Regions from separate parts of the Streptomyces collinus genome, predicted to be linked through region 3. Evidence: riboswitches for the same ligand, from Rfam matches in the RefSeq annotation. Region 3 holds a riboswitch; each other region holds the start of a gene.

Region 1 (2,254 bases), 600 kb from region 3:
GCGTTGGCGCCGAGGGAGCCCTTGTTGTCGGTGGCGTCCAGGTCGAACATCGCCTGGTCGATCAGGCGCTGCTCGGTGGCGTCATAGCCGACCAGCTCCGGGCCGATCTGCTCGATGACCGCGAGGACGGCCTTCTCCACACCCTTGCCGAGGTAGCGGTTCGAGTCGCCGTCGCGGAGCTCGATGGCCTCGAAGGCGCCCGTGGAGGCGCCGGACGGGACGGCGGCACGACCGGTGCTGCCGTCGTCGAGGCCGACCTCGACCTCGACCGTGGGGTTGCCTCGGGAGTCCAGGATTTCCCGGGCTACGACGACGTCGATGGACGGCACGAGCATCTCCTTCTTATGTGACGCGGGTACGCGGGCCGCGTGGGCCCGGCGAGGTGCGGAGCCTCGGTGGCTCGCGACATGAGCCTAACCGGCTCCGGGCGATCGGCCACCGGGTCGCCCACCCCATGGACAGAACCGAGAGTAAATTGTTTCCGAACGGAACAAAGCCGGTTCGCGAAGTCCGGCAGAAAAAACCCCGCTCCGGTGCGTACGGGGGATGACGCGCCGGAGCGGGGAGCTGGTGGGCCCTGGGCGGGCCCGGGTGGGCCGCTGCTTACTTCAGGTGCAGCTGCTGGCCCGGGTAGATGAGGTTGGCATCGTCGATGATGTCCTTGTTCAGCTGGTACAGCTTCTCCCAGCCGCCCTTGACCTTCTCGTCCGCGGCGATCGAGCTCAGGGTGTCACCCGTGACGACCTTGTACTCGCCGTCACCCTTCTTGACCTTCTTGCCGGTCGGGGTGGTGACGGTCTTCTTGGCCGCGGGGCGCTCGTCGGAGCGGGAGGCGGGCTGCTGCTGGGTCTCGCGGGTCTCGGTGCTCTGCTGGCTCTGCGAGGAGCTGCCCGAGTCGCTGGAGGAGCCGCCACCGGTGTAACCGGCGCTCGACAGGCCCTTGCCGCAGACCGGCCAGGCGCCCTTGCCCTGGCTCGCGAGGACCTTCTCGGCGATCTCGATCTGCTGGTCCTTGGTGGCCTGGTCGGCGGTGGAGGCGTACTTGGTGCCGCCGTAGCCGGACCAGGTGGAGGCGGAGAACTGCAGACCGCCGTAGTAGCCGTTGCCGGTGTTGATGGACCAGTTGCCGCCGGACTCGCACTGGGCGACCGCGTCCCACTCGGAGGCGGTGGCGGCGGAGGCGTTGCCGGCCGCCATCAGCGGGGCGGCGACGGCGGCACCGGTGACACCGGCGATGGCGATGACCCGAGAGGCCTTGGACGGACGGCGGTGCGTGCCCTTGCCGGAAAACAGCATGGAGAGATCCCCTCACCGACGCCTGCGAGGTGAGCTGTCGGGTTCGGGCCGGTTGAGTTGCCCGGCCGCGCCCCTCCCGGGACACGGCTTCACCCCAAGCCCTTCCGGCACAACTGTCCGGTCGGGCACCTACCTTGGGTCCCCCGCTCCTGCCTACGGCGCTTGACGCGACGACTGTTCCCGTACGGCCGCTGGCAGGATTCGGCGTTGCGGCAGCCGGGGCTCGCGGTGACGAGCGGTCACGACCGTAGACACGCGATCCACGGAATTTCAAAGACGATCAAGGCTTCTGAGATCTATCTCTCACCGGCCTTATACGGGACATTCAGTACGAAAACGTGACGTGAACTCACCCGGTTTAGGGGTGACTTCGGCCGCGGTTTCCGCACTGCCCGAACAGCTACCGCTCGTCCGCTTCGCCCTCGACCGTGAGCGTCTGACCGGGGTGAATGAGGTCCGGGTCGGCGCCGACCTCGTTCTCGTTGCCCTCGTAGAGCGCGTGCCATCCGCCGCTGACCCGAAGGGCGTCGGCGATGGACCAGAGGCTGTCGCCGATGCCCACGATGTAGGCACCTTCGGACGCGTCGCCGGAACTCTCGTCAGCGGGCGCGGAGTGACGCCCCGTGGACTTCTCCGCGCGGTCGCTCTCGGGCGTGCGGGTTTCGTCGGCACTGGGACCGCGATGACGGCCGGAGCCGGTCTCGGCCGACGCCGAGGAGTCGTCACCCTGCTGCGAGTCGCCCGGCTTGCCGCCCTCGGGAGTGGCCGACGGAGAGCCGTCGGGCTGCTCGCTCTGCGACGTTCCGCCGGATTTACGTGACTTGTCGGTCTTGGCGGTTTCGTCCTTCGAGGACGACGACGCGTCAGGGGACGGGGATGAAGAGGGGCTCTCAGAGGGGGATGAACCCAGCGAATCGAGCAATCCGGGCGAGTCCACCTCACCGGACGATTCGGATGA
Region 2 (2,254 bases), 3.5 Mb from region 3:
GGCTGGCCGGACGACCCCTACCCGCAGCGGCTGTGGGTCGACCACGTGCACGGCCTGTACGCCCTGCTGGACCGGTTGCGGGCCGCCCATCCCGGCGTGGCCTTCGAGTCCTGCTCGGGTGGCGGCGGGCGGATCGACCTCGGTGTGCTGAGCCGCACGGACCAGGTGTGGACCTCCGACAACACCGACCCGCTCGACCGGCTCGCCATCCAGCACGGCTTCAGCCAGATCCATCCGGCCCGGGTCATGGCCGCCTGGGTCACCGACAGTCCGAACGTCATGCTCAACCAGCGGGCCAGCTCCTTGCGGTTCCGCTTCGTCAGCGCCATGGCCGGGGTGCTGGGGGTCGGCGGCGACCTCACGCGGTGGACGGAGGAGGAGCTCGCCGAGGCGCGGGAGTGGGTGGGGCTCTACAAGGAGATCCGGCCCGTGGTGCAACGCGGCGACCAGTACCGGCTGCGTCCCCCGGGGGGCGGACTGAGCGCCGTGCAGTACGTCCTCGGCGACGAGACCGTCGTCCTCGCCTGGCTCCAGGCGCAGCGCTACGGCGAGCCCGTACCGGCCCTCCGGCTGCGTGCCCTCGACCCGGCCGCATCGTACGAATGCCTCGAAACAGGCGAAATTCACCGGGGGGCGGTGCTGCTTCACCACGGACTGCGGGTCGGTCTGCGGGGGGATCTGGACGCGACGGTCGTCCGCCTTAAGCGGAAGTAGCCGTTCTGTCCGAATAGGCCGCTAAAGGCGCTTAGGGATAACGTGCCCCGATCGTAAAGGAGATGAGGTCGGGGTGCGTGACCATCGTCATATTCGTGACGATGTGCTGTTGCCATGTTCACGTAATTCTGGCGTTATTCAGGGCGGTTGGGGAAAGCAGGAGATCGGTAATCCACGCTCGGTGACCGCAGATGTGGCGACGCGTCAAGAGAAACACCGTCACGGGCAACCGCAAGCTTGTCCGTTTGCGTCCTGGTCGCTTACGTTCCACACCAATCCGGACGGACGCCTAATCCTGCCGCCGACCGGAGCCCGCACACACTGACCCGACGTACGGCAGGAGCGGGGGACCCACAGGTAAGACGCCTGTTCCGGTTCCCGGAACGGCTTGGGGTTAAGCCGCGCCCCGGCGCGGCCGGGCATCTCCAGCTCGCACCCGACAGCTCACCTCGCAGGCGACGGAGAGGAATTCGCCATGCCCGCGAAGGGTAAGCACCGCCGTCCCAAGACCCAGCGTTTCACCCGCTCCATCGCCGTCGCCGGAACCGGCGGAGCCGCTCTCGCGCTGCCGCTCATGGGAGCCGCCGGCGCCCACGCCGCCACCCCGCAGTCGGCACCGGAAAAGGCGGTCCAGTCCGCTCCGGCGGCCGAGAAGAAGGCCGCCGAAAAGGCCACCGGTGCTCGCACCTACACCGTGGAGGCCGGCGACTGTCTCGCGAAGATCGCCGACGACCAGAACGTCAGCGGCGGCTGGAAGAAGCTCTACGCGGACAACCGCGCCGCCGTCGGCTCCGACCCGTCGCTGATCCACCCGGGCCTGAAGCTGTCGATCGGCAAGCAGGCCGCGGGCGCGCCGAAGTCCTCGGCCCCGTCCGCGCCGAAGGCCTCCGCCCCGAAGCCCTCGGCCGCGAAGCCGTCCGCCGCCGAGTCGGCCCCGAAGGCGGAGACCGCCGCGAAGCCGGCCGCCGCCAAGCCCGCCGCCGAGGGCAACGCCAGTGGGTACGCCCTCCCGGTGGACGGGGCCACCGTCGGCACCCCGTACCGCATGTCCGGCAGCATGTGGTCCAGCGGCTACCACACCGGTGTCGACTTCGTCGTCCCGACCGGCACCTCCCTCAAGGCCGTCGGCGCGGGCACGGTCGTCTCCGCCGGCTGGGGCGGCGCGTACGGCAACCAGGTCGTCATCAAGCTGAACGACGGCCATTACGCCCAGTACGCCCACTTGTCCCAGCTCTCCGTCTCGGCCGGCCAGACCGTGACCGCCGGGCAGCAGGTCGGCCTGTCGGGCGCCACCGGCAACGTGACCGGACCGCACCTGCACTTCGAGATCCGCACGACGCCGGACTACGGCTCGGACGTGGACCCGGTCGCCTTCCTGCGCTCGCACGGCGTCTCCGTCGGCTGACCGACCGCACGACCACCTGCCTGACACGCGGCCGAAGGCCGGACCCCGATCCCCGGGTCCGGCCTTCGGTGTGCGCGCATGCCGTCGGCCGCGTCAAGGGATCGACAGGCGGCGGCCGTTGGGACAGAGTGATCC
Region 3 (2,254 bases):
CCCTGCCCGCCGCCGCCGACCACCACTGGCTGGCCCTCGCCTGCGACCTGGCCGAGCGCTGCCCGCCGTCGGACACGGCGTTCAGTGTGGGCGCGGTCGTGGTCGCCGCCGACGGCACGGAACTGGCCCGCGGCCATTCCCGCGAGGCCGGCGACCCGGTCGTGCACGCCGAGGAGGCGGCCCTGGCGAAGCTCGACCCGGCCGACCCGCGCCTGCCCGGCGCGACGGTGTACAGCAGCCTGGAGCCCTGCGCCCGCCGCGCCTCCCGCCCCGCGCCCTGCGCCCGGCTGATCCTCGACGCGGGCGTAGGGCGGGTCGTCACGGCCTGGCGCGAGCCCGACACCTTCGTGACGGACGCCGACGGCAGCGGCCTCCTGGCGGCCGGCGGAGTGGAGGTCGTCGTCCTCCCGGAGCACGAGGAGCGGGCCAAGGCCCCGAACCGCCACCTGCCGGGCTGAGCACGGGCCGATCCGTGGGTGTGCACGAGTGGTCCCGCGGATGGCGTACACTGGAGTCACAACGACGCGGGGTGGAGCAGCTCGGTAGCTCGCTGGGCTCATAACCCAGAGGTCGCAGGTTCAAATCCTGTCCCCGCTACTGAAGGCCGAGGGCCGGAATCCGAAAGGATTCCGGCCCTCGGTGCATTTCCCCGTAGCTCATTACGCTCGGTGAGCGAACCACCCCGTTGCGCGTGGTGACTGACGCACCGTCAAAACTCGTCAGTCACTTGCGAAGCGGCCAACTCGCCCGATTTACTCCGGTCATGGCAGGTAAGTCCGCGTGAAAAAGGTTAATGATCAAGTGGAATCGCTGGAATACCCCTCGCGCCTCCATTAACGTTCGATAACGCAGCGCGGTCGTCCCAGCCGTCACAGAAGGCGGCTCCGTGCGCACGCGCCGAATCCCGAAAGGGAACCGGGGAACCACCACTTGGGGTGAATCGGGCGTATACCACCGTGCAAGCACGGCCGGTATACGCGCGTAGGAGACCTTCCTGCTCCGAACCCGTCAGCTAACCCGGTAGGCGAGAAGGAAGGAAAGGAGTACGCCCACGTGGCGTCCAACCGGCCTGCCCCCGCGGCCCCGTACGCGCCGAAGCGCGAGAACGACACCTTCGGCTTCGGCGGTCAGCGCACCGACGAGGGCCCGTTCCAGGAGTGGAACCCCACCGAGGAGTCCATCCGTCCCGTCCGTGGCCGGCATCGCGTCACCAAGCAGCGCGGCGGAGGCCTCGCCCGCAGCTCCACCGTCCTGGGCGTCGGCGTCATCGCGGCCGTGGGTGCCGGCGGCATGGCCAGTGCCCAGACCGGCAAGCCCCCGGTGTCCATCTCCGTGCCGGACCTGCCCTCGGTGGGTTCCCTCATCTCGGACGACGACACCCCCGAAGGTTCCGCCACCCCGCTCAGCAGCCTCGGCACCGCCACGGCCGCCCCCGAGCAGGGCGAGAGCGCCTCCGGCGCCGGCGCCGGCGAGGCCCTGCGCGCCCGGATCATGGCCCAGGTCGAGCACCAGCAGGACCAGATCGAGACCAAGGCCGCAGAGGACGCCGCGGCCGCCGCCGAGAAGGCAGCCGCGGAAGCGGTCGCCAAGGCGCAGGAGGAAGCCAAGGCCAAGGCCGCCGAGGCCAAGAGGAAGGCGGAGGAGGAGGCCAGGAAGAAGGCCGAGGCCGAGCGTCTCGCAGCCCTGGCCAAGCAGTTCACGCTGCCGACCTCCTCGTACACCATCACCTCCAGCTTCGGCCAGGCCGGCGCCTACTGGTCCTCCGGCTACCACACGGGCCTGGACTTCGCCGCCCCCACGGGCACGCCGATCAAGGCCGTCCACAGCGGCACCATCACCGAGGCCGGCTGGAACGGCTCGTACGGCTACAAGACCGTCCTCACCCTCGATGACGGCACCGAGATCTGGTACGCGCACCAGTCCTCCATCGGCGTCAGCGTCGGCCAGAAGGTCAGCACGGGCGAGGTCATCGGCCGTGTGGGCGCCACCGGCAACGTCACCGGGGCCCACCTTCACCTGGAGGTCCACTCCGGCGGCTCCGCGAGCGGCATCGACCCGATGGCGTGGCTGCGGGGCAAGGGACTGAACCCGTAAGCCGTTCCCACCCGTTGAAGCACCGGCGGCCCTGACGACGACCCCCCGACGTCAGGGCTGCCGGATTTTCGGCGTGCACGGCCGAGTGGGTATCGGGGTGCACGGCCGAGTGGGAATGGGCGGCTCCGGTACCGGCGTTGACGTGAAGCATGACTTCTCT

Evidence for each region. A riboswitch is a leader RNA that binds a small molecule or an ion and turns the genes downstream of it on or off. The one in region 3 is predicted to bind cyclic di-AMP.
Region 1: another riboswitch for cyclic di-AMP. It lies ahead of RFN52_RS16110 (LysM peptidoglycan-binding domain-containing protein); the one in region 3 lies ahead of RFN52_RS18965 (M23 family metallopeptidase).
Region 2: another riboswitch for cyclic di-AMP. It lies ahead of RFN52_RS34620 (M23 family metallopeptidase); the one in region 3 lies ahead of RFN52_RS18965 (M23 family metallopeptidase).

The regions. Positions count from the first base shown of each region.
Region 1 is NZ_CP133771.1:3,590,716-3,592,969, forward strand. Features, by position in the region: gene eno (phosphopyruvate hydratase) at 1-329, opposite strand, end outside; gene RFN52_RS16110 (LysM peptidoglycan-binding domain-containing protein) at 604-1,296, opposite strand; cyclic di-AMP (ydaO/yuaA leader) riboswitch at 1,301-1,467, opposite strand; gene RFN52_RS16115 (LysM peptidoglycan-binding domain-containing protein) at 1,697-2,254, opposite strand, start outside.
Region 2 is NZ_CP133771.1:7,677,154-7,679,407, forward strand. Features, by position in the region: gene RFN52_RS34615 (alpha-galactosidase) at 1-714, shown strand, start outside; cyclic di-AMP (ydaO/yuaA leader) riboswitch at 1,031-1,185, shown strand; gene RFN52_RS34620 (M23 family metallopeptidase) at 1,190-2,119, shown strand.
Region 3 is NZ_CP133771.1:4,189,005-4,191,258, reverse strand. Features, by position in the region: gene RFN52_RS18975 (dihydrofolate reductase family protein) at 1-458, shown strand, start outside; tRNA gene RFN52_RS18970 (tRNA-Met) at 524-597, shown strand; cyclic di-AMP (ydaO/yuaA leader) riboswitch at 886-1,042, shown strand; gene RFN52_RS18965 (M23 family metallopeptidase) at 1,054-2,094, shown strand; gene RFN52_RS18960 (aldo/keto reductase) at 2,244-2,254, shown strand, end outside.